DNA from 3 places in the Chryseobacterium sp. CS2K3 genome. Region 3 is predicted to be linked to each of the others. Evidence: riboswitches for the same ligand, from Rfam matches in the RefSeq annotation. Region 3 holds a riboswitch; each other region holds the start of a gene.
The links. Region 3 has a riboswitch for S-adenosylmethionine ahead of AC5YGG_RS00795 (SusC/RagA family TonB-linked outer membrane protein). Riboswitches for the same ligand answer to the same signal wherever they lie in the genome.

Region 1: linked by a shared signal. The riboswitch ahead of AC5YGG_RS00065 (alpha/beta fold hydrolase) and the one ahead of AC5YGG_RS00795 (SusC/RagA family TonB-linked outer membrane protein) in region 3 are both predicted to bind S-adenosylmethionine.
Region 2: linked by a shared signal. The riboswitch ahead of AC5YGG_RS15070 (TonB-dependent receptor plug domain-containing protein) and the one ahead of AC5YGG_RS00795 (SusC/RagA family TonB-linked outer membrane protein) in region 3 are both predicted to bind S-adenosylmethionine.

What each region holds. Positions count from the first base shown of each region.
Region 1 covers NZ_JCAKRW010000001.1:11,555-22,141, reverse strand. The annotation lists gene AC5YGG_RS00085 (AAA family ATPase) at 1-237, shown strand, start outside; gene AC5YGG_RS00080 (DUF58 domain-containing protein) at 421-1,743, shown strand; gene AC5YGG_RS00075 (OsmC family protein) at 1,768-2,187, shown strand; gene AC5YGG_RS00070 (MGH1-like glycoside hydrolase domain-containing protein) at 2,450-5,065, opposite strand; SAM riboswitch class I at 5,254-5,362, shown strand; gene AC5YGG_RS00065 (alpha/beta fold hydrolase) at 5,423-6,361, shown strand; gene AC5YGG_RS00060 (ACT domain-containing protein) at 6,366-7,904, shown strand; gene AC5YGG_RS00055 (O-succinylhomoserine sulfhydrylase) at 8,030-9,190, shown strand; gene AC5YGG_RS00050 (homocysteine S-methyltransferase family protein) at 9,277-10,287, shown strand; gene AC5YGG_RS00045 (fatty acid desaturase family protein) at 10,371-10,587, shown strand, end outside.
Region 2 covers NZ_JCAKRW010000008.1:173,228-183,814, reverse strand. The annotation lists gene fumC (class II fumarate hydratase) at 1-911, opposite strand, end outside; gene AC5YGG_RS15095 (fumarate hydratase) at 1,110-2,717, shown strand; gene AC5YGG_RS15090 (hypothetical protein) at 2,811-3,095, shown strand; gene AC5YGG_RS15085 (helix-turn-helix domain-containing protein) at 3,189-4,061, opposite strand; gene AC5YGG_RS15080 (T9SS type A sorting domain-containing protein) at 4,200-5,228, shown strand; gene AC5YGG_RS15075 (alpha-amylase family glycosyl hydrolase) at 5,416-8,250, shown strand; SAM riboswitch class I at 8,324-8,429, shown strand; gene AC5YGG_RS15070 (TonB-dependent receptor plug domain-containing protein) at 8,525-10,587, shown strand, end outside.
Region 3 covers NZ_JCAKRW010000001.1:159,998-170,584, forward strand. The annotation lists gene AC5YGG_RS00795 (SusC/RagA family TonB-linked outer membrane protein) at 1-832, opposite strand, end outside; SAM riboswitch class I at 916-1,012, opposite strand; gene AC5YGG_RS00800 (type II 3-dehydroquinate dehydratase) at 1,257-1,664, shown strand; gene pckA (phosphoenolpyruvate carboxykinase (ATP)) at 1,857-3,473, opposite strand; gene AC5YGG_RS00810 (GYDIA family GHMP kinase) at 3,601-4,506, opposite strand; gene fabD (ACP S-malonyltransferase) at 4,519-5,394, opposite strand; gene AC5YGG_RS00820 (amino acid ABC transporter substrate-binding protein) at 5,464-7,398, opposite strand; gene bshC (bacillithiol biosynthesis cysteine-adding enzyme BshC) at 7,437-9,023, opposite strand; gene AC5YGG_RS00830 (putative porin) at 9,036-10,587, opposite strand, start outside.

The sequences.
Region 1 (10,587 bases), 150 kb from region 3:
GAAAACCAATTCTTATATCTGGGAGCTTCACCAAGAGCATCATTAGCGCTTCTTACTGCTTCCAAGGCATTTGCAGCATTAAGAGGTAGAGATTTTGTAACTCCTGAAGATATAAAAGAAGCTAGTTATGCTGTACTAAGACACAGAGTCATTGTTTCTCCGGAAAGAGAGATGGAAGGGCTTACAGCAGATGAAATTATCCGTCAAATATTAGAAGGAATTGAAATACCAAGATAGGTTGCAGATAATAGATAGGAGGCAGTAGATAGAGTATAAAGTTTAATTGACGTACGAAATACTATCTACAATTTTTAAAATATCAAGAGGAAATTGTGCAGAACTGGAAATACAATTTATAATTTCAAAAAATAAGACCCTTCAGAAACTAAAACCTATAATCTGCAACCTGCAACTTAAATAATGAAAAACTTATACATCAATACCCGCTTTTTCTTTACACTTATCGGAGTGGGAATACTCTATGTTCTTGCATTTTTCTTTCCCGGATTAATGTGGTTGGCTCATATTGTGCTGTTGATCTGTTTTCTTGCTTTTATGGTAGATTATTTACTTGTTTTTAATCAAAAGAATGCTTTGCAGGCTCAAAGAATATTACCTGAAAAATTATCCAATGGTGATGAGAACTTTGTAAAGATTGATATTAAAAATAATTACAGTTTTAAGATTACCACTAAGGTTATTGATGAAATACCCTTTCAGTTTCAGAAAAGAGATTTCCTGATTGAAAAATTGATCCAGGCTGGGGCTAATACTTTCTTTCAGTATTCGTTGGAACCCAAAGAAAGAGGAGAATATCATTTTGGAAACTTAAATATTTACGCTTCATCTCCTTTAGGATTTGTTGCCAGAAGATTTACATTTCAGAAAGATGCGATGTTACCATCTTATCCGTCTTTTATTCATTTAAGAAAATATGAATTGATGGCATTGCAGAGTGAATTTATGCTTGGAGGAATCAAAAAGATCAGAAAACTAGGACACACGATGGAATTTGAGCAGATCAAAGACTATGTTCCGGGTGACGATATCAGAACCATCAATTGGAAAGCGACTTCCAAGACGAACCGATTAATGGTTAATCAGTTTCAGGATGAAAAATCACAGCGTATTTTTATGTTGATTGATAAAGGAAGAACGATGAAAATGCCTTTCAATGGATTAAGCCTTTTAGACTATTCCATTAATGCAACTATGGCATTATCTCACATTATTTTACGAAAAGGTGACAGAGCCGGGATGATGACATTCTCTAAGAAAGGAGAAAATAAAATTGCAGCAGACAATAAATCCGGGCAGCTTAAAAAAATATCGGAAGCACTTTATAATATCAAAACAGATTTCTTTGAAAGTGATTTTAACAGATTGTATCAGGATATAAAATATACAATCAATCAACGAAGCCTTATCCTGCTTTTTACCAATTTTGAAACATTGGACGGATTAAACCGTCAGTTGAAATATCTTCGGGGAATAGCCAAGAATCATCTGTTGGTTGTAGTATTCTTTAAAAACTCAGAATTACAGACTATGATCAACAAGAATCCTGAGAATATGCAGGAAATCTATGATGAAATTGTCGCAGAAAAATTCGAGTTTGAAAAGAAGCTTATCATTCAGGAACTCCGGAAATATGGAATTTATACCGTTTATACACTTCCCGAGAATTTGAATATTGACGTTATCAATAAATATTTGGAGATAAAAGCCAGAGGAATTTTATAATTTTGTATCAAGTAATAAGCAATAATGAAAATAACACTTAACAGAATAAACGACGATTTTTTATTTGAATGCACAAATTCCCAAGGGAACTCTATCCTTTTAGACAATACTTCTCAACCGGGTGCAAAAGGAGTTTCTCCTATGGAGAGCGTATTGATGGCAGTTGCAGGATGTAGCGGAATAGACGTGGTATCCATTTTAAAGAAACAACGTCAGGATATTAAAAGCTTTCAGGCAGAAGTAGAAGGAGAGAGAGTCCAGGTAGATGATGCAAAACCTTTTAAATCCATAAAAGTAAAATTTCTTTTAGAGGGAGAAATTGACCCTAAAAAAGCTTTAAAGGCAGCAGAATTATCTTTTGAAAAATACTGTTCCGTATCAAAAACATTAGAACCGAATGTAGAAATCGGATATGAAGTATTCGTTAACGGAGAAAAAATTTAAAACTATAGTGAGGCTTGAGAGCCTCATTTTTTTTGCCACGAATGCACGAAATTTTTATTAAAGCGCTGATTTAAACGGCAGAATACTATTAATATCCAAAAACTATGTCTATGTGAAGGATTATTAAACGCAGAGGGTTGATAGATTTTATTTGTGAAATTATGCAAGTATAATTTCATTAGTGCATTCGTGGCAAAAAAAAATATATAAAAAGAAAACCAGATGTTTCATCTGGTTTTTATTATTTATTAGCTATTATTCATTAGAAGGTAAGTCTGGGTTTTATCAATTTCGCCACAGTAGCCGTCCAACCCGTTTGGTGAGAAGCACCCACACCACGTCCGTTATCTCCATGGAAATATTCAAAGAAAGTAATATAATCTTTAAAATGTTCATCATAATTGAACTTTGGATTTCCTCCATTAAAGGCACGTTGTCCGTTTTCATCCCTTAAGAAGATCGAACAAAGTCGTTTGCTGATATTCTGTGCTACCTCATCCAGATTTTTCTTCTCTCCGCTTCCGGTTGGGAATTCTACTTTCAGACTATTTCCATAGTAATAATGGAAGCGCTGCAAACTTTCCACAATCAGAAAGTTGATGGGAAACCAAATGGGTCCACGCCAGTTGCTATTTCCACCAAACATTCGGCTGTCGCTTTCTGCAGGAGTATAATACACTACATTTTCATTGCCATGAACCGAGAATACAAACGGATTTTCTTCATAGACTTTAGACATTGCCCGAATTCCGTAAGAACTTAAAAACTCTTTTTCATCAAGCATTCTCGATAAAACTTTTGTGAGTCTGTTTTTACGAAGAATACTCATCAGGTGTTTTCTGCCCTGACCTTCCTCATCCCAGTGAGAAACCAATTTTGTCAGTTCAGGCTTATTTTTTAAGATCCAATCCATTCTGGTTTTGAAGTTTGGCATCTTTTCCAAAAGACGATGATCTACAATTTCAACAGCGAAAAGAGGAATCAATCCAACAATACTTCTTAATCGTAAAGAAACACTGTTTCCGTTTCCAAGCTGAAGAACATCATAGAAAAATCCATCTTCTTCATTCCATAAGCCTTTTGTTCCTTCGCCCAGATTTTCCATAGCCTCAGCGATGTACAGATAATGCTCGAAGAATTTGATCGCCATATCTTCATATACCTGATAATATTGTGCAAGTTCCATGGCAATTCTCATCATATTGAGAGCATACATTGCCATCCAGCTCGTTCCGTCAGCTTGTTCCAGGTGCTGCCCATCCTCTAAAACCATATTTCGGTCAAAAGCTCCGATATTATCCAGCCCAAGAAAGCCACCACCAAAGATATTCTTGCCATTTTTATCCTTTCTGTTTACCCACCATGTAAAATTTAAAAGAAGTTTCTGGAAAACTTTTTCAAGGAATAGCAAATCCGGTTTTCCATTATTTTTTTCATCAATCTTAAAAACTCTGAAGCAAGACCATGCATGGACAGGCGGATTTACATCGCTCATATTCCACTCATAGGCTGGCAGTTGTCCGTTAGGATGCATATACCATTCCTTGGTAAGAAGTAAAAGCTGTCCTTTAGCAAATTCTGCATCTATAATGGATAGAGGAACACAATGGAAAGCGAGATCCCAGGTTGCATACCATGGATATTCCCATTTATCAGGCATGGAAATAATATCTTTATTGTGAAGATGATTCCATTCCGTATTTCTCACATATTCATTAAAGTTTCTTGGAGCTTCAAAATTCGGATCACCTTTCAACCATTTTCCAATGTTGTAATGATAAAACTGTTTGTTCCAAAGAAGTCCAGCGAAAGCTTGTCTCTGAACGTTCTTTTCATCTTCATTCGTCGTATCATTTTGAACTTCATTGTAAAATTCTTCAGCCTCATCTTTTCTGGTATTAAAAATTTCATCAAAATTCTCAAAAGGTTCAGCAGTTGCTTCAGGGCAAAATCTGAATTCAAAAGTTTCAGATTGTCCGGCACCAATTACCTCATCAATTAAAAAAGAAGCTTTAGTTCCTCTTTTTTCTGGATTTACCGTATTACTACGATGGATGATAAAATTATTGATACCATCCTTAAAGTAAGTGTTTTCTGCCTGAGGGGCGCCATACAGCTTTGGAGTATTGGTTTCATTTTCACAAAATACCCTTTGATTATTATCTTTTCTTGAGTAAAACTTCTTGATAGAAATACTGTCGTGTTCGATATTAATACTTCCGTCATGTGAAGCAAACATTTCAGCTTTATAAGTATTGTAACCCCATTTCCAGTTATTTCTGAACCATGCCGTTGGTGCAACTACAATAGGTGCGTCCTGCTGACTTCGGTTACAAACCGTTACCCTTGCCAGAATATCATTGTGATCTGCTTTACAGTATTCTATGAAAATATCAAAATAAGCATCATTATCAAATATCCCTGTATCAAAAATTTCATATTCAGGTTCCTGCTTACTGCGTCTTCCGTTTTCCGCAACCAATTCATCATAAGGAAACGCATTGATCGGATATTTATAAACCATTTTCATATAGCTATGAGTAGGAGTGTTATCCAGATAATAGAATATTTCCTTGATATCTTCTCCATGATTTCCCTGAGGATTGCTCAATCCAAAGAAACGTTCCTTTACAATTCTATCCTTTTTGTTCCAAAACGAAAAAGCAAAACAAAAAAGTTGTTTTACGTCTGAGATTCCGGCAATACCTTCCTCGCCCCATCTGTACGTGTAGCTTTCCGCATTATTATGATTGGTATAGTTCCATGCATTTCCATCCGGACTGTAGTCTTCACGTACATTTCCCCATTGGCGGTTACTTACGTAAGGTCCCCAGTTTTTCCATTTGGTATCTTGTAATCTTTCCTTTTCGGCGATCATATGTCATCATTTTTCAATACGAAGTTAGTTTTTTTGTAAAATAATTCCAATTCCTTTTATCTGAATAATAATTAATATGCCTCTGAAATACTTGTATTTAAGGGCTTTTTTAAATATTAAATTAATTTTTTTTTGATTTTAAAAGAAAAGAACTACCTTTGCACCATTCGTTCATTCAAATATTGAAAATGTTATCAAGAAAGGTTGAGGGATTAGACCCTATGAAACCTTAGCAACCCTTTGCGCAAGCAAAGAAGGTGCTACGTTCTACCAAAGTAATTTTTGGACAGATAACTTACTGAAGTTCTTTTCAGCCATTTCCTGTGGCATTTTCAATTGTATTAAAATATAATAGAATTGAAAACAGAACTAAACTATATTAATCTTTCGTATCAAACCAATTCCCAAAAGGAATACAATATCTCGTTAAGCTATGAGCTTTTCGGGAAAGACCTGTTTACAGCTCCCATTATTTTGATCAATCATGCTTTAACCGGAAATTCAACAGTATCCGGTGACAAAGGTTGGTGGAAACAATTGGTAGGAGAAAACCAGATCGTTGATACAAATAAGTATACAGTTCTGTGTTTCAACATTCCCGGAAACGGATACGATCATTTTTTAATTGAAGACTATGAAAACTTCACCCCTTCAGATATAGCCAATCTATTTTTGAAAGGATTAGAAGATTTACATATTACAAACTTATACGCCATTATCGGAGGCTCACTTGGAGGAGGAATTGCTTGGGAAATGTTAGCAAAGCAACCTAAGCTGGCAGAAATTTTTATTCCCATTGCCTGTGATTACAGAACACATGACTGGCTGCATGCACAATGTCTGGTTCAGAAATTCTTATTAAATGATAAAGAACAGCCATTACAGAAAGCAAGAATTCATGCTATGCTCTGCTACAGAACCCCCGAATCTCTTAACGACAGATTTCAAAATAAATACAATAAGGAAAAACAACGCTTAGAATCAGAAGATTGGTTGATTTATCATGGTAACGCATTAAACGAAAGATTTAGTTTAGAATCTTATAAGCTAATGAATCATCTACTGATGAATATTAATACTGAAGAAGAGGCATTGGAGAAAATAGAGGCACGAATGCACATGATCTCCGTAGATACAGACCTTTTCTTTCCCGCTTCTGAAATCCGAATATGCTTTGAGAAATTAAAAGAGAAAAAGAAGGATGTTTCTTATCACGAGATCCAATCTATACACGGGCATGATGCCTTCCTAATGGAATATCAACAATTAAATAATATCATAAAAAACATTTTATAAAGTAATGAAAAATGCTAACGAAATAAAATTTTTGAAGAACAGATCAATCATCAAATTTGAAGGAGAAGATTTCCTGGGTGAAATCGGAATTGATGGACGAATTTTTAAAGCGCTTACTTTAGCGCGTATCAGTGTGGGAGTGATCTCTCAGCAGGCTATAGAAAACGGAATCTCTATTTTGGTTCACGAAAATGATGCTGAGAAAGCCGTAGCTTGTCTTATTGATGAATTTGAAGAAGAAAGAAAATCAGGGAAAGTATCTCAAATATTTAGTATCAACAATGTTTCTGTGATCGGTTTTGTTGCAGAAGATTCCAATAAAGTATTCGCAGAACTGGCGAGAAACAATGTTTTTCCATTGCTTTTAAATCAGGTGGCAGGAGAAAACAGAGTGAATATTGTAGTGACGTCTTCACAAGACGAGAAAACAAAAAATATCATTGAATCTGAAATTTTCAAAAAACCTAAAACCGTTCATCTTGCCATTATTGGGCACGGAAATGTAGGAAAAACACTGATCCAGCAGGTTCTTGAATCTTCTGAAGAGATCAAAAGACGTAAGAAGATAGACTTAAAAGTAGTTGCTGTAGCCAATTCAAAGAAAATTGCCTTCAACAAAAAAGGTTTTGATAATAACTGGACAGATGAGGTTTTAACAGCAGAACGTCCATCCAATGTACAGGAATTGATCAATTTTTCTAATGAAAATCAATTGGAGAACCTTATCGTTGTAGATAACACAGCAAGTAAGGACTTTGTTAAAAATTATCAGGCACTGGCAGAAAATGGTTTTGATCTGGTTTCTTCCAATAAAATATTCAATACTCTTCCAATCGAAGAATACCGAAAACTAAGATACACGTTGAATAAAAAAAACAGACGTTATCTGTATGAAACCAATGTAGGAGCTGGTCTTCCGTTAATTGATACCATCAAATTATTACACCTTTCAGGAGAAAATATTACAAGAATAAAAGGTGTTTTCTCAGGAACTTTAAGCTATGTTTTCAATAATTTTTCTTTGAGAGATGAAAAATTTTCAACAATCATCAATGAAGCTTTGGAGAAAGGATATACAGAACCGGATCCAAGAGAAGATTTATCAGGAAATGATGTAGCAAGAAAATTATTGATTTTAGCGAGAGAACTGGATCTTATCAATGAATTTGAAGATATCAATATTCAAAATCTTGTTCCGGAAAGCTTACTTGAAGTTTCAAAATCAGAATTCCTTACAAGACTTGAAGAATTAGACGAAGAATACCAAAAGATAAAAGAAAGTCAGGAACCAGGTAATGTATTGAGATACGTAGGTGATTTACATGGTGATTTGCAGAAAGACAAAGGTGAATTGGATGTAAAACTGATTTCTGTTCCTGCAACTTCAGCCTTAGGACAATTGAAGGGATCCGATTCCATCTTTGAAATCTATACAGAGAGCTATGGTGAAAACCCAATTGTTATTATGGGAGCCGGAGCCGGAGCACAAGTGACAGCAAGAGGAGTATTCGGTGATATTTTAAGAGTAAGTGAAACAAAATAAATTAATGTAACAATCTAACAATGTAGTAGTTTACCAATAGCTATCATTGTCATTCTAAGCTAAGCGAAGAATCTCATTGTTACACTGTTAGATTGATACATTGGTAATTGACAAATTAAAACTATATGGAAAATTTCGAAACATCAGCAATAAGAACCCAGACTGAAAGATCTCAGTTTGACGAGCATTCTACCCCTTTGTATCTTACCTCCAGCTTTATTTTTCAGGATGCTGAAGATATGAGAGCAAGCTTTGCTGAAGAAAAACCTAAAAACTTATACAGCCGTTTCTCCAACCCGAATGTATCTGAATTCACAGAAAAGATCGCTAAAATGGAAGGTGCAGAAGCCGGATATGCCTTTGCAACAGGAATGGCAGCCATCTATTCTACATTTGCAGCTTTGTTAAATGCCGGAGATCATATCGTAAGCTGCCAGTCAGTTTTTGGATCTACTCACACTTTATTCACAAAATATTTCCCGAAATGGAATATTGAAACAACTTATTTCAAAGCCGAAGACGCAGAGAATGTAGAACAATATATTAAACCCAATACAAAGATCTTATACCTTGAAACGCCTACCAATCCGGCAATCGAGATTCTTGACCTTGAGTTTTTCGGAAAGATTGCGAAGAAACATAACTTAATTTTTATTGTAGATAACTGTTTTGCAACACCTTATCTTCAACAGCCAATTAAATATGGTGCAGATGTTGTTGTACATTCCGCAACGAAGCTGATTGACGGACAGGGAAGAGTATTAGGTGGAATTGCAGTGGGAAGAGAAGACCTGATCAGAGAAATCTATCTTTTTGCAAGAAATACGGGACCTGCATTGTCTCCTTTTAATGCATGGGTATTATCAAAAAGTTTGGAAACATTAGCGATCCGCGTAGAAAAACATTGTGAAAATGCCTTGAAGGTAGCCGAATTTTTAGAAAGCCATCCTAATGTAGAACTTGTAAAATATCCGTTCCTGAAATCCCATCCGAACTATGAAGTAGCTAAAAAGCAGATGAAGCTTGGTGGAAATATTGTCGCTTTTGAAATAAAAGGAGGAATAGAAGGCGGAAGAAACTTCCTAGATAAGATACAAATGTGCTCACTTTCTGCAAATCTTGGTGATACAAGAACAATCGTAACACATCCGGCATCTACTACACACTCTAAACTATCAGATGAAGAAAGAAACGAAGTAGGAATTACAGCAGGATTAGTCCGTTGCTCAGTAGGTTTAGAAAATGTAGACGATATCATCGCAGACTTAAAGCAAGCCTTAGATTAATCACAAAGAGCCCAACGGGGCGATTTACCCCCAAGATAGAACGAAATCTTATCAAGTATCAGTCTCACTCAACAACTATAAAAGAGATGACAAATATAGAATCACTAAACAAAGCCCTCAAAGAACGCATCCTCGTCCTGGACGGCGCAATGGGAACTATGCTTCAGCGCTATAAGTTTGAAGAAGAAGATTATCGTGGCGAGCGTTTTAAAGACTGGGAACACCCGGTAAAAGGAAATAATGACCTTCTTTCCCTGACACAGCCTCAAGCCATTGAAGAAGTTCACAAAAAATACCTGGAAGCAGGAGCAGATATTATTGAAACCAATACATTTTCCGGAACTACCATTGCAATGGCAGATTATCACATGGAAGAACTGGTTTATGAACTGAACTATGAATCTGCAAAAATTGCGAGAAAAGCCTGTGATGAATACACAGCAAAGAATCCCGATAAACCAAGATTCGTAGCAGGATCAATAGGTCCCACAAACAGAACAGCAAGTTTAAGCCCAGATGTGAATGACCCCGGATACAGAGCCATTACTTTTGAAGAACTGAGAGTCGCTTATAAACAACAATGTGAGGCATTATTAGACGGAGGGTCAGATATCCTGTTGGTAGAAACCATCTTTGATACCCTGAATGCCAAAGCTGCTTTATTTGCCATTGATGAACTTCAGGAAGAAAGAGGAATTAAAATCCCGATCATGGTTTCAGGAACAATTACAGATGCATCAGGAAGAACACTAAGCGGACAAACTGCGGATGCTTTCCTGATCTCCGTTTCTCATTTGAACTTATTAAGTGTTGGATTCAACTGTGCATTGGGAGCAGACCAGCTAACACCCTATCTGGAAACCTTAGCTCATAATTCAGAATTCTATGTTTCAGCATATCCGAATGCCGGATTACCAAATGCTTTTGGTAAATATGATGAAACGCCGGAAGATATGGCAAGACAGATCAAGGAGTATGTAGAAAAAGGATTGATTAATATTATCGGAGGATGCTGTGGAACTACTCCGGAACATATTAAAGCCATTGCAGAACTGGTAGAAAAGTATGAGCCAAGAAAATTGAAAGAATTTGTCTGATTTGATAGATTTTTTTAATTAAAATCAATAATGAGGGCTGGGTTATAAATATTATCTTTAAGTAAACCACAAAATTTAATATAATGGAAAAGCCGAGTTACTTAAAAGATTCAGACGATACCAAGCTATTTAATGAATTGAGAAAGAGAGTAAACCAACGGGTAGAGACCCTTCCTGACAACAGGGATGTTTATATTAAGATTAAAGCGGTGATTTTACCGATGATCTATATCGGATTATATTTCTTTGCTCTTTTTAATGCTGAAAAACATTGGGTTTATATTCTGAGCTTTGTTTTTA
Region 2 (10,587 bases), on a different contig from region 3:
GAACGTGGTCCCGAAGCCAGCAATCTGATATCCTGAGCAATTTTGAATAAAGAAACAGCCAGTTGTTTTAATGCTCCGTGGCTTTCCACAATAGCATCGTGGGCAGCAAGTGCTTCAAATTTATTTTCTGCTGTGATAAACGGATGATTGGTAAACTTAGCAATATATTCAGCTACTTTCACATCATATCCGTTAGGTGTATTCAATCCGGTTCCTACAGCGGTTCCTCCAAGAGCAAGCTCGGAAAGGTGTGGAAGAGTATTTCTTAAAGCTCTTAATCCAAATTCCAATTGAGCAACATATCCGGAAAATTCCTGTCCTAATGTCAATGGAGTAGCATCCATCAGGTGGGTTCTCCCGATTTTTACTACATCTTTAAATGCCTTAGATTTTTCAGCAAGCGTATTTTTTAGTTTTTCAACAGCAGGAATGGTAACTTCCACTACTTTTTTGTAAGCAGCAATATGCATTGCCGTAGGATAAGTATCATTGGATGATTGAGATTTATTGACATCGTCATTCGGGTGTATTTCAGATTTTTCTCCTAACGTTCCTCCTTGGTTCACATGAGCTCTGTTGGAGATCACTTCGTTCACATTCATATTAGACTGAGTTCCTGAGCCTGTCTGCCAGATAACCAAAGGAAATTGGTCATTCAGTTTTCCTTCCAGAATTTCTTCACAAACCTTTCCGATCATATCTCTTTTTTCAGGTGAAAGAACATCCAGATCAGCATTAGCATATGCAGCTGCCTTCTTTAAATAGGCAAATGCTTCAATGATCTCATGAGGCATTGATCCTTCCGGACCTATTTTGAAATTGTTTCTGGAGCGTTCTGTCTGTGCACCCCAAAGTTTATCTGCCGGTACCTGCACTTCTCCCATGGTGTCTTTTTCTACTCTGTAATTCATTGTGATTGAAATTTTATAGTCTTTTTATACTGAAACCACATTTTTTTCTCTTTTGCGGGTTCATTATTTGGTTAGTATAAAGTTAGTTATAAAGTCAGAAACCCGCAATTTATAATCATTATAAATATCAATTTTAATGACTGATTTTACTCATCTTTTTTTACCGGAAGCCGTATTTTTGTACAAACAAAAAATTGAATGGAATTTAGATATCAGGATCCGTATCCAATTCAGAAAGATGATACGGTGTATAGAAAGCTTACATCAGATTATGTAAAGGTTGAAAAACTGGGTGACAGAGAAATTTTAACAGTTGACCCGAAAGGATTGGAGTTCTTGGCTGAAGAAGCTATGGCGGACGTTTCTTTCATGTTGCGTTCTTCACACCTTGAAAGCCTTAGAAGAATCATTGATGATCCTGAAGCTACAGACAATGACAGATTCGTTGCTTATAACTTATTACAGAATGCTGCAGTAGCGGTTGAAGGAGCTCTTCCTTCTTGCCAGGATACAGGTACAGCCATCGTAATGGGTAAAAAAGGTGAAAATGTATACACTGGAGTAGATGATGGGGAATTCTTAAGCCGTGGTATCTACAATACCTATCAAAAAAGAAATCTTAGATATTCTCAGGTAGTTCCTTTAACGATGTTTGATGAGAAAAACTCAGGGTCAAACCTTCCTGCACAGATTGACATTTATGCTAAGAAGGGAGATTACTATGAATTCTTATTCTTAACAAAAGGTGGAGGTTCTGCCAATAAAACATTCTTATACCAAAAGACAAAATCTTTATTGAACGAAAAATCTCTTGAAGAATTCGTTAAAGAAAGAATTTCAGATCTTGGGACAGCAGCCTGCCCGCCATATCACTTAGCTTTGGTAATCGGAGGTACTTCTGCCGAAGCAAATCTTGCAGCAGTGAAGAAAGCATCTGCAAAATATTATGACAATCTTCCTACAGAAGGAAATGAGGCAGGACAAGCATTCAGAGATCTTGAATGGGAAGCTAAAGTTCAGAAAATCTGCCAGGAAAGTGCTATCGGAGCTCAGTTTGGAGGGAAATATCTTACCCATGACGTAAGAGTGATCAGACTTCCAAGACACGCAGCTTCTTGCCCTGTAGGAATGGGAGTTTCATGTTCAGCAGACAGAAATATTAAAGGAAAGATTACAAAAGAAGGTATCTTCCTTGAGCAATTGGAACAGGATCCAAAAAGATTCCTGCCAGCTACGCCACCCCATTTGGAAGAAGCAATTGAAGTAGATCTGAATAAGCCAATGCCGGAAATTCTTGCTGAGCTTTCAAAATATCCAATCAAAACGAGATTGAAACTAAACGGTACCCTAATCGTAGCAAGAGATATTGCTCACGCTAAGATTAAAGAAATTATCGACAGCGGGAAACCAATGCCGGAGTATTTCAAAAATCACCCGATTTATTATGCAGGACCCGCAAAAACACCGGAAGGAATGGCTTCAGGAAGTTTCGGACCTACCACAGCCGGAAGAATGGATGTTTATGTAGACGAATTCCAGAGCCATGGAGGAAGTATGATCATGCTGGCAAAAGGAAACAGAAGTAAAGACGTTACCAACGCTTGTAATAAATACGGAGGTTTCTATCTTGGATCTATCGGAGGACCAGCAGCTATTCTTGCAAAAGACAATATTGTATCCGTAGACGTTGTAGACTTCCCGGAATTAGGGATGGAAGCAGTAAGAAAAATTGAAGTAAAAGACTTCCCGGCATTCATCATTACCGATGATAAAGGAAACGATTTCTTCGCAAATCTTGCCCACTAATTAGTTTAAAATTAAAATAAATTATAAAATAGAGCTTGTATCTTTTGTGTAAAAAAGAAAAAAGCTTTATTTTTGCCTAAAATCTTTAAGAGAATGATAACTATTTTATCAGCATTTTGGCCGTTCTACCAGTTCCTTTGGACTGTATTTTTCATTACTATGTTCTTAGTAGGATTCTGGTGTATTTTTATGTTCTTCGGATTAGTAATCCCAATGTGGCTTACTGAAGGTTTGAAAGAGTACTTCGGAAAAGTGAAGCCTTTCGATCCTGAAGATATCAGAAGAAAGCTTATTACTGAGCAGGAAGGTGTAGAGACAATCTACAGTCAACCTAAAGGAAACGGTCCTTTCCTTCATGATCACGGACATCATCATTAATTGATTGTCATTGCTTTTTCACCTGAATTCTGAAAAAGTAATATCAAAGCAAAACAACATATATAAACCGCTTAATTTTTTTAGGCGGTTTTTCTATTTATTATTTCTTAAATGCTCCGGTGATACTCCGAATTTCTTTTTAAAAGCGCGGGTGAAATTTTGTATATATTCATAACCACACTCAATAGCGATTTCCTTGATCATAATTTCCTTGTCAGCAATCAGTTTTTTTGCTTTCAGCATTCGTAATTCTGAAATATAATGCGTAACGGTTGTCTGATATTTCGTTTTAAATTCTTTTCGGATAATGTTTTGATTAAGACCTACCATCTTCCCGATTTCTTCGGCTTTAATATTTCTATGGTAGTTTTCATCAATGAATTTTTTGATTGTTTCCGCAATGTTTGAAGTGCTTTCCTGGTTATTTTTTTCATTAAATTGTTCAAAAATGAGGATAAGAAGCTTGATAACCTTTGCCTCAATGAATAATTTCTGAATAACTCCTTTTTTTGAATAGCTAAGTATTTCCTTTATAATCATATGCATTTCAACCGTTATTGTAGGTGGAGTTGATTTTCTTAGGAACATGAAATTATTATGAGTCATATCTTTCAGTATTTCAGCGCTTTCTTTATTCATTTTAGGATTTATAAGATTAAATATATAGCTGTATTTGAGATGAATATGTAAATATTTTAAATTTTCATCTCTTTCGCTCCATAATTCTGACTCATGTTCCTTTGATGAGTAATGTAATATGTATTGATTTTTCTGAAATGAAAATTCATTGCTGCAGTCATATGCTTTAAGATGAATACCCGAGCTTAATAAAAACAGAATATTAAAGCTTGATTTTCTTTCAATCAAAGCCGCTTTTTGAATTAAATCAGATCCTTTATCTTCCTGAATTATAATTTCAATATCCTCAGATTTAAATACAATTTCACTTTTCGAATCGTCCTTCATACAACACATTTACGGTAGGTATTTAAAAATAAACTTAAACAGGATAACTAAAAGTTGGGAAATGATAACCCGTAGTTAATTCTGAGCGGTACTTTTGCGCAAAATTAATTAAATTTAGAATAATTAAAAATAATATTTATGATTGGAGATTTATATTTTGCAGTACGAAAGCTTGGGGTTAGTGTATTACTGACTTTGATGGCAGCAAGTACGATGGAGGCTCAAGAAGTTTGCAATAATACAGATCCGGGAACTAATGCGGGGGATCTGGGATGCGTTTCATTTACATATAATGGACAGCAGGTCACTTATACTACTGTAAGAGCTGCGGATGGAAAAATATGGCTTCAGCAGAATCTTGGAAGTTCGAGAACTGCAGAATCTACCAATGATGAAGAGGCTTATGGCGATCTTTTTCAATGGGGAAGATGGGATGACGGGCATCAATTAAGAAATTCTGCTACTGGATCGGTACCTTCTGTAAATAAACCGGATGGGCTTCAAGGATCTAGCGAGTATATTACAGGCGGTTGGTGGTCATCCAACGGAAGTGGAGATAAATGGGCAGGAACAAATCTGGCGGATGTTACAGAAACTGAATCTATTGATCCGTGCAAGACAATTGGACCAAATTGGGCATTACCTTCTCAGGCAGATTGGGAAAGTATTGTTCCTTTAGAAAGTATATCTTCAATTACAAAAGCTTATGAAGGTCGTTTGAAATTACCAATGGGCGGATACCGCAGCTCAGGCGGAGCACTTACTTTTGTTGGGCAAAGAGGATATTTTTGGAGTTCAGGTACAGCAATAAGTGGCGGAAAATATTTGTATATAGGAACTCTATCTGTTAATCCATCAGCCGGAGGTCCGAGAGGTCAGGGAGCATCCGTGAGATGTGTCAAAACAGAAGCTGGATTGGGAACAACAGACCTTGCCTTTAGCCGTAAAAGTGTTGAAGTATACCCTAATCCTACAAAAGGAATTTTGATGCTTAAAACAGATGCCGTGATACAGAGAGTAAAGGTTGTAAATGCCATAGGGCAAACAATGGAAGCAGATTTCTCAGATCGTCAAATTAATATGAACGGGCTGGCTCAAGGGTTATATTGGGTAGAAATACAATTAAAGAATGGAGAGGCTGTTCTTAAGAAAATTATGAAAAACTAATTTTTTTAAGGAAGCAATAAATATAACTGACGTTTTTTCGTTAGGTACAATAGTTCATTACAATTACTTTTATTATAAAGGCTCATGGATTCATTCATGGGTCTTTTTTATGTGAAAATGCTTATGGAATGAATAAAAATAAGTGTTTTCAAAGAAAATTAATATTATATTCGATAAAAATAATGACATGAAAAATTTTTATTCTATTGTTTTTCTGTTTGTAGGACTGTTTGTTTTCGGGCAGATTAATTATACAATTTCACCCAACCCATTCAATGAAACGGATGCCATTACGCTTACGGTTCCCGGAGATCAGATTGATGAAACTGCCTGGGGAGTTTCCAATAATTCAATCTACATTTGGTCCTGGTCTTATGATGCCAACTATCAAAATAGTCAGGATTGTCTTACCAACGGAAGCTGGGATAATTCCAATGAACTGAATAAACTTAATTATAATGCAGGAACAGATACCTATTCTCTCACATTTACACCAACTGCTTTTTTCGGAAGAACCGGAATTGGAAGATTTGGATTTCTATTAAAAGATAAAACAGGTGCACATCAGACTTCACCGAATGTTTATGTGAATGTTGGCGTTCTGAATCTTACCTTAACCAATCCTGCTGCGAATAGTATTACTTCTGTACCAGCGGGTAATTCAATCAATATTACAGCAACCACGAATGTAAATGCTACATATCAGCTTAAAGCGAACGGAGCCGTTGTGAATTCAACGTCTACACCGTCTCAATCTTATTCTTATAACTACACGGTAACGCAGGATACAACTATGGAACTTATTGCAACAGAAGATGCAAGCTCAAAGAAGGCGGCATTCCTATTGCAGGTGCCCAGAAATGTGGTTGCTGAGGCAATTCCAAACTGGATAAAGCAAGGAATAAATTATAATTCTAGCGATCAGACAAAAGTAGGGCTTGCGTTATATGCTCCCCATAAAAACTTTGTACATGTTATAGGAAGCTTCAATAACTGGGCGGTGAATGATGCCTATTTAATGAAAAGAGATACAGCCAATCCTGATCTGTATTGGATAGAATTGAATGGATTAACGCCACAGCAATTGTATACATTTCAATACAGAACGAATGACTTAAAAAAAGTAGCTGATCCTTATTCACCTCAGATTTTATCTTCATATGATGATCCTTGGATTTCTGCTTCTACTTGTCCTAATCTTCCGGCTTTTCCGGCAGGACAGGATTTTGAGGTTTCTACATTCAAGACAGGACAAGCTGTTTACAACTGGCAGGTAACTAATTTTCAGCGACCTGCAAAAGAAGATCTTATCATATATGAATTGTTGTTAAGAGATTTTACTCAGGAAAAAAACTGGCAGTCTTTAATTGACAAGATCAATTATTTAAAGAATTTAAAAATCAATGCCATTGAGCTCCTTCCAATCATGGAATTTGATGGAAATCTTTCCTGGGGATACAATACTTCCTTCCATTATGCCTTAGATAAAGCTTATGGTACTCCGGAAAAATTCAAAGAATTTGTAGATCTGTGTCATCAGAACGGAATTGCCGTCATTCTGGATGTTGCATTTAATCATGCAACAGGTCGTTCACCATTGGTAAGGCTTTGGAATATAGATCCTGATGGCGATGGTTATGGAGATGTTGCGGCAAATAATCCTTATTTCAATCAGGTTCCAAAACATTCCTATAACGTATTTAATGATTTTAACCATTCCAGTCCTTCAACTCAATATTACGTTGAAAGATGTCTTCAGCAATGGCTGACAGAATATCGTATTGATGGTTTCCGTTGGGATTTAACAAAAGGATTTACTCAAAACTGCTCTGAGAACGATGAAAACTGTACCAATGCTTATCAGCAGGACAGAGTGGATATTATGAAACATTATGCAGACAGACAATGGACAATTGATCCTAATTCTTACATAATATTTGAACATCTTGGAACAGATGCCGAAGAACAACAATGGGCAAATTATAGAGCTGCAGAAGGCAAAGGTGTTATGCTTTGGAATAAACAAACTGAGCCTTACAATCAAAATACAATGGGGTATAAGGAAAACAGCAGCTATGACCGCATGAATCATTCTCTTCACGGCTTTACCAATATGCGGGCAGTAGGATACGGAGAGAGTCATGATGAAGAAAGATTAATGTTTAAAAACCTTGCTTACGGTGCTGTTAACGGAAGCTACAACGTGAAAAACCTTACTACAGCTCTGGAAAGAATGAAGACCTTTGGAGCCACATTTTTCACGATTCCCGGACCGAAAATGATCTGGCAGTTTGGAGAGCTGGGCTATGAGTTCAGTATTAACAGATGTGCCAACGGAACTATTGATAATAGCTGCAGAACAGACGAAAAGCCTATTGCTTTTACATTAGGATATGATAATGATGTCAATAGAAAAGCTGTGTATAATACCTGGGCAAAAATTATCGATATAAGAAATACTTATCAGATATTTAAATCCAAGACATACAGTATAGAATCCAATAACCTTATGAATGATCCTAATGGATTGATCACACGAATTTATCTGTATGATGCTTCTATCAATGGGATGAAGAATGTTGTAGTACTTGCCAATTATTCCACATCAGTGCAAAATGTTGTTGCTTACTTCCCTTATACCGGACAATGGCAAAATTTAATGGATAATACGATCAATAATATTACCAATACAACAGCTTCCATTACTTTACAGCCGGGAGAATTCCGAATTTTCGGGAACTACGAAGGATCTTTATCTGTTTCAGATGTAAATGCAGCAAATAAACTGTCTCTTCAGATCGGAGAAAACCCTGTGAAAAATGGGTTGGCAAAATTAATTTTTAATAAAGTCAAAAATGGTGAAATTATCATCTTCGATATGAATGGTAAAAAGCTCGATTCATTTAGGCTGGATAAAGAAAACGGTATCCATGAGCTGAAAGTTAATTATCCGGCAGGAACTTATCTTGTTCATCTGAAATCAGAAACAGGAATGGCAATTCAAAAGATGATTGTAAAATAAATACAAAGGCAAATTTGCAGATGAGCAGATTTGCCTTTTTGCATATTGAAAAAATTAGTCTACCTTTGCACTAGATTTATCAAGAAAGGTGGAGGGATTTGGCCCAATGAAACCTTAGCAACCTGCATGATTCCAGAAATGTAAAGGTGCTAATTCCAACCCGATGGGGGAGATAAGTGAAGTCAATATTCTTATATGAATTCCATTTCTTGATGTCTTGTGTGTATCTGCAGAATGATCTGTGGAGAAATAGTATTAATTGGCAAGAATAAAGATGAAAAAATTAAGCACAGCTGTATTACTGCTTGGGACAATTTTGGTCGCAGCCCAGGAGCAGGAGGAAAAAGGAAATCAGATCGAAGACATTGTCATCGTAGGAAACCGTAACGTTAAAAGAACAAAACTGGAAACACCGGTTCCGGTAGATGTTATCAATATCGATAAAATTCAAAGATCTTCCCCACAAATGACAGCTCAGGACCTTTTGAACTATGTGGTTCCGTCATTTAATTCCGTAAGACAATCCGCTTCTGATGGTACAGAACACATTGATCCTGTAAGTTTGAGAGGAATGGGACCTGATCAGGTTTTAGTTTTGCTTAATGGAAAAAGAAGGCATACAACTTCATTGGTAAACTATCAGAATACAGTTGGAAATGGTTCTGTAGGAACAGATTTAAGTACAATTCCGATCATTGCCATTGAAAAAATAGAAGTTTTAAGAGACGGAGCTGCCGCACAATATGGATCAGATGCCATTGCAGGAGTTATTAATATTATTCTTAAAAAGAACGCCGGAGCCTCTGCAAGTTTGACCTACGGATTGAGTGGGAGAAATGACGGAGATACTTATCAGGCAGGTGTAAACTATGGAACCTCTCTTGGTAAAAATGATGGTTTTATCAACCTTTCATTACAATTAAGCCACAGAGGTAAAACAACGAGAACCCAAAATCATGATCTTGATATTTTCGGGAAAAATTTTGCCTATGAATTTGCTGATAATCCGGATGTAGCGAGAGAACAGGATGATCTTATGCTGAAAAAAGAAGGACTGACAAGAGATGATTTTAATTTTCAGATCGGAGATGCACAGATCAGGCAGGGACAGTTATTTTTCAATTCAGAATATCCTTTGAATGATAATCTTAAATTCTATTCCTTTGGTGGATTCAGTATCAAAGAAGGAAAAGGATATGGCTTCAGAAGGCTGCCAAGTGAAGATTTTAATATAGTTAAAGAAATTTATCCATACGGTTTTCAGGCAGTATTGGGATCTCAGATCTATGATATTTCTTACGCTGTTGGGGCAAAATATAATGTAAATAACTGGCTGATTGATCTCAGCAATACATTTGGAAGCAATACCTTCAAATATAATGTAAGCAATACTAATAACGCATCCTTAGGCATAAAATCACCAACGAGTTTTTATGCCGGATCGCACAGTTTCCTACAAAATACAGTCAATCTTGATGTTGCTAAAAATATAAAGAACTTCAATATTGGATTCGGAGGAGAATTCAGATTTGAGCAATATCAGATTAAAGCCGGAGATGAAGCCTCATATGCGCAATATGATATTGACGGAAACATTGCTGTGGACGGCTCTCAGGTTATCGGAGCAGGTGGTTCACAATCATTCATCGGTTTTTCACCTGCAAATGCATTGAAGAAAGACAGACATTCCACAGCAGTATACGCAGACATTTCCTATGATCTGGATAAAAAGCTGAGTATAGATCTGGCTGGAAGATTTGAAAACTATTCAGACTTTGGAAATACTTTGAACGGAAAATTAGCTTTAAGATATGAGTTTGTAAAAAATTATGCAGTAAGAGCGGCGGTAGGGACAGGATTCAGAGCGCCTTCGCTTCAACAGCAGTATTTTAATAACTCTTACGCAGATATTTCCACAAGCGGTTTAAAGATCGTTACCAAAGGAATTTTTAGAAATGACAGCCAGGCAGCACGCGATCTTAATTTTGATAAACTAAAACAGGAAACATCGGTGAATACCAGCGCAGGATTTACCTTCAAGCCTTTAAATAATCTATTTATTACCATAGATGGATATTGGATCAGGGTAAAAGACAGAATTGTCATTACCAGTAATATTACCGATGAAAGGCTGGCAAATTATGGAGTGAAAAGCGGTAGATTTTTTGCCAACGCAATTGATACAGAAACCAAAGGAATAGAAGTGGTTGCAACTTACGACTGGAAGCTGGGAGGCGGAAATTTAAATATAAACCTTGCCGGAAACTATACAGAAACAAAAATTACAGGCTTTCATTTTCCTGAAAAGATAGATACCCCAAGGGACGAATATTTCGG
Region 3 (10,587 bases):
CGATTCTCTGTAAAACATCTCTCCAGTCATCATTCCATAATGCTTTTGCACCCGGCAATAATTTTCCGTCCGGACCTACGGGCTTGGGATAATTAGCCCCATACGGATTAATTGATAAACCTGCAGGACCATAAATAAGATTATCTGAAGCCATCTGACCAGCCTGTTGTGCAGAAATTTGCTTAGACTGATATCCATTTCTCATCGCTTCCCAATACAATTGGAAGTATTGATCTGTATTTACTTGTTCGTAGTCTTTTACTGCCCTGCTTGAAAATCCCTGGCTTATGTTGAAATTTACTTTAGCCTCACCTTTTTTCCCGGATTTTGTTGTAATGATGATAATCCCATTGGCACCTCTTGATCCATATAATGCACTAGCCGTAGCATCTTTTAGTACACTGATAGACTCAATATCACTAGGGCTTATTGCATTTAAGTTCCCATCAAAAGGAATTCCGTCTACAACATATAAAGGATCACTTGAAGCACTTACAGAACCAATTCCTCTGATTCGGATGGTAGAAACAGCTCCCGGTTGTCCTGAAGCACCTGTAATTTGTACCCCTGGCACCTGTCCGTCCAATGCTTTTGTAATATTGGTTACCGGTCTGTTATTGATTTTATCGCTTGAGATAGTAGCTACTGAACCTGTATAGCTATTTCGCTTAGCTTTACCATAAGCAACCACTACTACTTCATCAATCTCTTTTTCTTTAAGGGTATCTTTTTTCGGCTTGGAGTTTTGCCCGCTTACGCTTACAATTCCTAAGAAAAACGCTGCCACAGGGGGAATCCAAACTTTAGAATTAATTAGTTTTTTATTAATCATAATCAATTTTGTTTATCATATATTAAAATTTTACCCTTTGCAGAAAAGTCAGCAAAGGGCATCGATTAATACGATAAACCAAACGCTTATTTTTCCTTTAAAGGCTGAATGTAACACCTTGCGCGTAGCAGGTTGTTAAGATTTCGCAGGGTCAGTTCCCTCCATCTTTCTTTATAAGCCGATCGAAATATGATTGCAAAGCTATAAACTTTTAGTCTACAAAACAAGTAGACTTATTTGTTTTTCATGATAAATTTTCAAAAATTAACATAAGATTATATTAAAACCCATCAAAATAAGGACTTACACAAATTATCACTTTCACAAACATGACAAATATCATTATTAATAATTCAATGAAACAAATGAGATACTAGGTAAATATTTTTAACATTTAATTGAAAAAACTTTTTAATTTTATAGAATGAAAGTTTTGATTATAAATGGTCCCAACCTTAACCTGTTAGGAACCCGAGAACCCGAAATCTATGGAACAGTTTCTATGGAAACTTATTTGGAAAATTTAAAATCCGAATTTACATCTCACCAACTTCAATATTATCAATCAAATATTGAAGGAGAAATCATCAACAGACTTCAGGAAGATGATTTTGATGCTGTCGTGATTAATCCCGGAGCTTTCACGCACTATTCTTATGCAATTGCAGATTGCTTAAAAAATATCAGAAAACCAAAGGTTGAGGTTCACATCAGTAATATTTATAAGAGAGAAGAATTCAGACAAAAGTCTGTAACCGCTGCTAATACTGATGCGGTTTTATCAGGATTTGGAATGGATGGATACAGATTAGCTATCCTTAGTTTAAAGTAAATCAATGATAAATCACCTGATTTATACTGTATGTAATATTTAGCTCGCAAATTGAGCAGATTAGGCAGATCTTAATTGTATAAGTTTATATATTCACCCCAGAGCCATCTGCGAAATCTGCCTTATCTGCGAGAGATAAAAATAAAAAAGCCTCATCAATGATGAGGCTTTTCTGTATTATAAATAATCTGATTAGATCGTTTGTTCCTGTAATTGAGGTCCTGAAGGGATCAATCTCTTACCTTCTTCAGTATCACAATACTGCTCGAAGTTTTTGATATATCTTGAAGCAAGATCTTTTGCTTTTTCTTCCCATTCTGAAGCATTTTCATAAGTATCTCTAGGATCAAGGATTCCTGTAGATACATTTGGAAGCTCAGTAGGAATCTCAAGGTTCATGATTGGAACCTGAGTTTTAGGAGCATTATCGATAGAACCGTCAATGATTGCATCAATGATCGCTCTTGTATCTTTTAGAGAAATTCTCTTACCAGTACCATTCCAACCAGTGTTTACCAAATAAGCTTTAGCTCCGTGTTCTTTCATTTTTCCGATCAATGTTTTAGAATACATTGTTGGGTGTAATGTAAGGAACGCTTCACCGAACGCCGGAGAGAAAGATGGCTGAGGCTCAGTAATTCCTCTTTCAGTTCCTGCTAATTTAGAAGTATAACCGCAAAGGAAGTGGTATTGTGCCTGATCTTCATTCAGGATAGAAACCGGAGGAAGTACTCCGAATGCATCTGCTGAAAGGTAAACGATCTTTTTAGCATGACCAGCCTTAGATGGTAATACAATTTTGTTGATATGATAGATTGGATAAGAAACTCTTGTGTTTTCAGTGATAGATCCGTCTGTATAATCTGCTACTCCATTGTTAATTACAACGTTTTCAAGAAGTGCATCTCTCTTGATCGCTCTGAAGATATCTGGTTCTTTTTCTTCTGATAAGTCAATTACTTTAGCGTAGCATCCACCTTCGTAGTTGAATACTCCGTTGTTATCCCAACCGTGCTCGTCATCACCGATAAGATATCTTTTTGGATCTGCTGATAAAGTAGTTTTTCCTGTTCCTGAAAGACCGAAGAATAAAGCAACATCTCCTTTTTCACCTACGTTTGCAGAACAGTGCATAGAAGCCATACCTTTTAACGGAAGGTAATAGTTCATCATTGCAAACATTCCTTTCTTCATCTCACCTCCGTACCAAGTACCTCCGATAATCTGTAGCTTTTCAGTAAGGTTGAACATTACAAAGTTTTCAGAATTTAATCCTTGAGCTTCCCAGTTAGGGTTCGTTGTTTTAGAACCGTTGATTACAGTGAAATCTGGTTCTCCAAAGTTTTCAAGCTCATAGTGAGAAGGGCGGATGAACATGTTTGTAACAAAATGTGCCTGCCATGCTACTTCCATGATAAATCTTACCTTAAGTCTAGTATCTGCATTGGTTCCACAAAAAGCATCTACTACATAAATTTTCTTAGCTCCTGAAAGCTGATTCATCACTAGTTCTTTACAAGACCCGAAAATTTCCGACGTTGTAGGTAAGTTTACTTTACCATCCCAGAAAATTGTATCTCTTGTAACATCATCCTGAACAATATATCTGTCTTTAGGTGAACGACCTGTGAAAATTCCTGTTTTTACTGATACCGCGCCCGATTCCGTAAGTTCCGCTTTCTCAAACCCCTGATTTTCAGGAGAAACTTCAGCCTGATATAATTCTTCGTAAGAAGGATTATACACTACTTCATAGTTTCCTTTAATCCCTAATTTCTCTAAATCCTGGATGATTTTAGTGTTTTTCATTTTACTTATATTTTCTATTTCTTTATTGACTTCAACAAAAATAATATTAATTATTTGTTAAAGGTGGTTTAAATATACTGATATAAGTCAGAATGACAAATAAAAAAACAGGATTGTAAAATATTGATTATAAATCAATTATATTTGACCATTCAAAAACGGTAGTAAAACCTTTCTCCCAAAAATAGTCTTTATAGTCCCCAAATTTGGCACTCATTACAAAATCTCCGCCCCAGGCACCCAAACTTTTCACAAAAGAAGGACAATCTGAGAATAACTTTTCCTTAACTGTAGGAATTTCAATAAAATCTGAAATTTTACGTTCATGAATCATCATTAATTCGGAAAAATTTTCTAATTCATTGCATAATAAAATCTTCTTTGTGATATCTGAAAATTCATTGATCAATTCCGGAGATTTACTTTTTGACTTGTAGAGATTAATACCTTCACGGCTATCCTGCTTCTGATTTAAATGGATAAAAATTAATTCATTTTTAAACGAAGGGTTAAAATTTACCTTCTCGAATTTAATCTCAGGTTTACTTTGAAACAGAACTGCAGATTTTTCTTTGGCAACAGCAATATCATATCCGCTTCCTCCTAAACTAATCGTATTTAGGTAAAAAGGGTCAATTTCTGCCCATTCTGCAAGGTTGTTCATCAATGTAGAACTGCTTCCAAGCCCGAAATCTGCGGGAAACTGAAGATTTGTTTTTAAATGATACGTAAAATCACTCTTGAATTTAGTGGTAGAAAGCTGCTGAACGTTCTTTAATGTTTTTAGAATAAATTCAGCGCTTGAAGGAATATTGGCTTCCAGAATCTGCCAGTTTTTATAATCAATGACAGCTTTTAGCCAAGGTTTGTCTTGATGGAGTGCTTCCCAATGAATTAAAGACTGATGATCATCCTTTTCTTCAAAGAAAAACTCTTGTCCCAGCTTGGTAGGTACCGCTAAGACAAGAGCTCCATCTATTGCGAAATATTCTGAAGTAAGCATAAGCTTGCCCGGTGAAAATATCGCGTTCATATTTTTTATTAATTAGATTGCAGAAGTAGCATCTACTGATCCGTCAATTTTTTTGATTAATCCCTGAAGGGTTTTTCCTGGTCCCACTTCCACGAAATTGGAAGCTCCGTCTTTAATCATATTTTGTACAGACTGTGTCCATTTTACAGGACCTGTAAGCTGAGCGATCAGGTTTTGTTTGATCTCATCAGGGTTAGTTACAGCTGTCGTCGTGATATTCTGGTATACAGGGATGGTAGCTTTTCTGAATTTTGTTTTTTCAATAGCTGCGGCTAATCTTTCTTGTGCCGGCTGCATCAAAGGTGAATGGAAAGCTCCGTTTACCGGTAACAATAAAGCTCTTTTTGCACCTGCTTCTTTTAGTTTAGCACAAGCTTCTTCTACTGCAGGAGTTTCACCTGAAATTACCAATTGCCCCGGGCAGTTATAGTTTGCCGGAACGACTACTCCACTGATCTGAGCACAGATTTCTTCAACTTTAGCATCTTCTAATCCTAAGATTGCTGCCATAGAACTTGGATTCGCATCACAAGCATCCTGCATTGCCTTAGCTCTTTCTGATACTAATTTCAAACCATCATCAAAAGATAAAACGCCGTTTGCTACCAATGCAGAGAACTCTCCTAAAGAATGTCCTGCTACCATCTCAGCTCCAAGCCCGTTTACTGCTTTTAATGCTGCTACTGAATGTATAAAAATTGAAGGCTGGGTAACCTCTGTTTTCTTAAGATCCGCATCTGTTCCGTTAAACATAATGGAAAGAATATCGAAACCTAAAATTTCATTGGCAGATTCCATCAGATCTTTAATATCTTTTCTAGAATCATACAATTCTTTTCCCATTCCTACGAACTGAGACCCCTGCCCTGGAAATACAAGTGCTTTCATGTATTGAATTAAATATTATGCAAATATAATTATAATGTTAATAATATTCTGTGTAAGAGTTATAAATCATTAAGGAACTAATCTAATCACTCTGTAACCTGTGTTTACATAAGCTCCGTTCGCTTTGGATTTTACGAACTCAAATTTTGTAGCAAGCTGCGTTTGAACCTTGTTCATTTGCTTAAAGATTTCTCCTTTTTTATTTTCTCTTGTCAACATATCATTAACGACGTCAAAACCTACGATAGCGTATTTTGGAGGTGTTTTGCAGTATTTGTTTTTATAAGCTGCAAGAATCTCTTTTTCAAAATTACCATCCGTATTAATCTTTCTGTCCATTAGATATACTAAGCTAGCCTGGCTCAATTCATCTACCTTCTTTTCAAAAGTCGGAGAATAGAACATACTGAATGCTTTCACCCCCTGCACTTCTTTAGAAAGAGCGATTACTTTGGTAGCAAAAGCATCTCCCATATCGTCATTAGCTAAAATTGCAATAACCGGAGCAGATTGTCCTGTCATCATATTTTGATCTAACTGGATTTCTGAAGGTGAATTTACGATAACGATATTAGGATTTTTAACAGCTTTTTCAAGTCCAGATTTAATGTAGTTTGCATTTTCCTTTTTAGAATCTGCCACTACATATATCTTCTGATCTGAATATACTGCTTTTACTTCTTCTACAATTTTATCTGCATAGGTTTGACTGTTCGTTTCCACGATAATCAAATTGCTATAGTTGTACAATTCCGGTGTGTTGGCAAATGGTGCTACTACAGGAATTTTTTGATTTTTAGTGAAATCTAAAACGTCAATTACGTTAGACTTAAAGAACGGACCAATAATAAGGTCTGTATTTTCAGGATTGATCTGCGTCAAAGAATTTTTGAAAGAAGCTTCATTTCCTGAATCTACTACTTTAATATCCAGCTTCTGCCCGCCTCTTGCATTTCTTTCGATGGCAAGTTTAGCACCTGTCAAGAAATCAAGAGCCATTGTTCTGTATTGTGTTTCATTGGTACTGTATCCGAAAGGAAGCATCAAAACAACACTTAGAGCGTCTCCGTTTTTCTTAACATAAGCAGGATCCTGCTTTTTGATTTTTAAAACCATTCCGGCTTTTAATCCTTTTGAAAGATCAGGATTAAGAGCAATTAATTCGTCGATACTTACTCCAAATTTATTTACAATAGAGAATACGGTGTCTCCTTGCTGAACAGTATAGGTTACGTAATCATCTCCTACAACCACATTATTGGAAGCTGTTGTAGACTTTTCGGTCCCTGAATCCATTTTTTCTTTTGGATTAGCAGTTTCAACAACAGTATTATCGTTATTTGTTCTTTTTATTCTGATGGTATCACCAGGCTTTAATCCTTTTTCTTCCAATCCTGGATTTAAAGCATAAAGATCCTGTTGGCTGATACCAAACTGTTTTGTAATTCTGTAATAATTATCTTTAGCCTGAATCACATAAGCTTCTCCTTCTACAGTTGGTGTAGCTGTTTCTACTTTTTCAGCAGGAGTTTCTACATGTTTAGGAGGAGCAACTACCGTTTGCTGATCACCATATTTTTTGATGCTAGCAAGAGGTAATGTAATTTCGTCACCGATTTTCATGTGAGAATCCAATTCAGGATTCAGTTTTCTTAAATCAGTTTCGGAGATTCGGTATTGTTTTGTAATTCCGTAAATTGTTTGTTTTGGCTGTAAAACGACCTTACCTACAGCAACGCCACCAGCAGCATTTACTTTTTCAGTCACGGCAGTTTTTGTTACAACCGGAGTTACTGCTTTCTCTGATTTTATAGTTAAAACATCTCCGATAGCCAATTTACCATCTTTGTGCTTTGGGTTTAGCTTCAGCAATTCATCTACAGTCATTCCATACTTTTTTGCAATGTTGTAAGGGTTATCACCTTGTACAACCGTATGTGACTTCTGGGCTGAAACTCCCAAAACCATACATAAACTGGATAGAATAAAAAACCTCTTTATCATATTCGATAATTATAATTTACAAAAATACTTCTTTAAAATTAAATGGCAACAATTATTAATTTGGAATCTTGAACCACCATCTCTTCCAAACAATTTTCAAGCCATGAATAGCCATAATCTGAAAAGAATACACTAAAGTTATATACTCTTTCCTGCCATGTTTTGGAAGGGTGAACGTCCATGAACAGATTTTCAAGTCTTTCCAGTAATTCACTCTGCTTTATTTTTTCTGCATGAAGCAAACGTTTTTTCATTCTTTTAAATGATTTCAACTGTCTTACTTCTTCTGCTTTCACCATATTCCCAAAAGATTTTTCGGTATTTTCGGCAGTGAGTTTTAATTGATTGAAATTATTGACAAGGAGCTCTTCTTTCTCTTCCAGCAATTTTAAAATCGTATTATCTTTTAAAATTTTTTGGTTGGTAATAGCGGTAAAGTTTTGAAAGAAATCTTCTATTTTAAGATTCAGCTTTTCAATTTTACCTAATGTTTTTTCTTTAAGGAAAAGCATTGAGTTCCTTGGAATCAAAATCGGGAAAGGAATATTCACTGTTGAAAAATAGTCCTTCAGCTCCAGCCAATACATGATTTCTGCATTTCCTCCAATATAAGCAAGATTGGGTAGTACTTTTTCCTGATATACAGGACGCATCAATGCATTGGGGCTGAATCTCTCAGGATGATTTTCCAGTTCTATGAGAATTTCTTCTTCTGTAAACTGAATATCTGTGTCTACAACAATATATTTCTCCCCGTTAAAATCAATTCTGTCTCTCGTTTCTGAAAGATAGAAAAGATTAATTTCTCGTGGGTTTACCTGAACCTTTCCATATTTTTCAGTCAGGAAATCCACTTTATCTTTTGATGCTTTTTGTAAACTAAAATGAAGTAATTCATCTTTGAAAACATCTTTAATCTGTTCTTTAAGTTCTCTTGAATCTCCGTCGAGGATCAGAAGTCCGAATTCAGAAAAAATACGGTTCACCAGAATTTGAATAGCCTGAGTTAAAGTATTTCCGACTTTATAGGCTTCCTTCAACATTAAAATCAATTCTGTCCCAAAGATTGAATCTCTAAACTCTTTTTCAAACTCAGAGATAAAATAGGTATCATTAATTTCAATTCTGCCTACGGGACCTCCAGACTTTTCATTGGTTTCGTAATAATTATTCTCTGTCTTAAAATGATTAATCTCTACAAAATCATGATCTTCTGAAGCCATCCAATATACAGGAACAAAATTGAAATCCGGAAAGTTCTCTTTCAGATAGGTACATGTCTTAATAGTCTGTAATATTTTATAGACAAAGAAAACAGGTCCTGAAAACAAATTCAGCTGATGCCCTGTTGTGATCGTGAATGTATTGTTCAACTTTAGATTTTTCAGATTTTCTTCTTGTTTGGAAGAAAGGGAAAGACCTGAAAGTTGCTTTTCAAATGCTTCTGATAAAATATTTCTCTGTTCTTTTGAAAAGGTATCTTTTTTCAGATGAATCTGTTCGTTAAAATGATCTAAGGAAAATGTTTTATTTTCAAAACCTTCAATCTTTTGATTCAAAAAATCTTTAACCAATTGAGGCATGCTTTCTATATCGTTAAATGATATTTTATTAATTGTTTTCAACCCGTATAATTTTTAGTTGAACAGATACCACACAATCCCGATATTCAATCTGAAATCATATACCGGATAATGCGGAAATGCATATGCTTTGTTATTGGAAATAATGGTTCCTATCTGCTGTCCTTCTATGAAAAAGAACATTTTTTTAACCTTCATATTAATATATAAATCGGCAATAGGCTGTCCACCGATGGAAAACGCTTTTGAGTCCGGAAGAAGGTATTCGTTAAGAATTGGAGAATAATCTCTTGAACCAAATTTCGAGAAATAATATATTTTTACCCCAGCCTGAATCTCTGCTGCTTTTTTAAATGCTAGCGTCTGATAGAAAAGGTTTACTCTTCCGATAAAGCCAGGCATAGGCAATAGCTCTTTATTCGTTAATGCATTCTGGAAGTGCAGTCTTGTGTTTAAATGAAATTTGCCATAGCTGAATGTGGCGTCACCTCCTATCTGAGAGATATTTAATGAACTTTCGCTTTGTTTTGGTGCTGCATTGCTGTCAAAATAAGTGTAGTTATCTATTCTGAAATAGTTGGCGAAAAGTTCTGTTTTAAACCATTTCAGATTTATGCTTCCGCCAAGTTCCATTACGGATTGATTTTTTGCATCTTCAAGATAGTAATTGAATTTGTTGTAAACAGAAGTATTCAATAGATAATTGAATGAAGGATAAGCGCTCTGGAAGTTTACTTTTGCATTCACAAAATAATCTTTTATCGGCTCGAACTTTAGATTATTAGTTGTTTTAAGGTAGCTTTTAAATTGGCTTCCGTTTGAGAATTCTAAAAATGAATTCAATTGAACCTTGTCCCAAAGTTTAACTTGTAAGTTTCCAACAGCACCAATTCTGTTTTCTTTAAGTTCTTCCGGAAAAGGAACTCCGTTTAATGCAACGACATCTCTTATTCCCAGTTTAATAGACTGATAACGAACTCCGGCATCCAACTTGAATTTTTCATTGTTAAAAACCAAGCTTAAAGTATTGCTGAAGTTGCTTGAATATTTTTTTGTTGTTAAAGGAAAACCATCGACTAATTCTATCGGATCTTTATACCAATATCCTTCCAATACTCCTTGGTTATAATAATATTTATTCCCTTGGTGAGAAATAGTATGTCTTATACTGAAAGGAAATTTCTCTGAATTGAAAGGTGTAAACTGATGACTTAAATAATATCTTCTGTAGGCAAACTGCGAGCTGCTTGACTCTAAATTGACCTGGGCATTTTGTCTGTTTTTATAATCACTGCTGCCTGATTGAAATAGATCATCCTCTGCAATACCGCCATTTTCCTGATTATTTACATTTTGGTGAATATAGTGTGCAAAAAGTTCATAGTTTCCACTTTTTGATGTATAGTGTCCTGAGAATATTGTATTGTTATTCGCAGACAAAGCATTTCTGTAAAGTCCTTGCGAACGAAGTCCCATATATTCCAGTGCAAAATTGAATCTTTTACCAATATTTTGAGTGTAGGTAGACCTTAAGGCAGCTCCGTTTCTCATAGCATTGTGATAGACAAATGCGGCTGTCGGAGTTTTCACATCATAATATTTCACA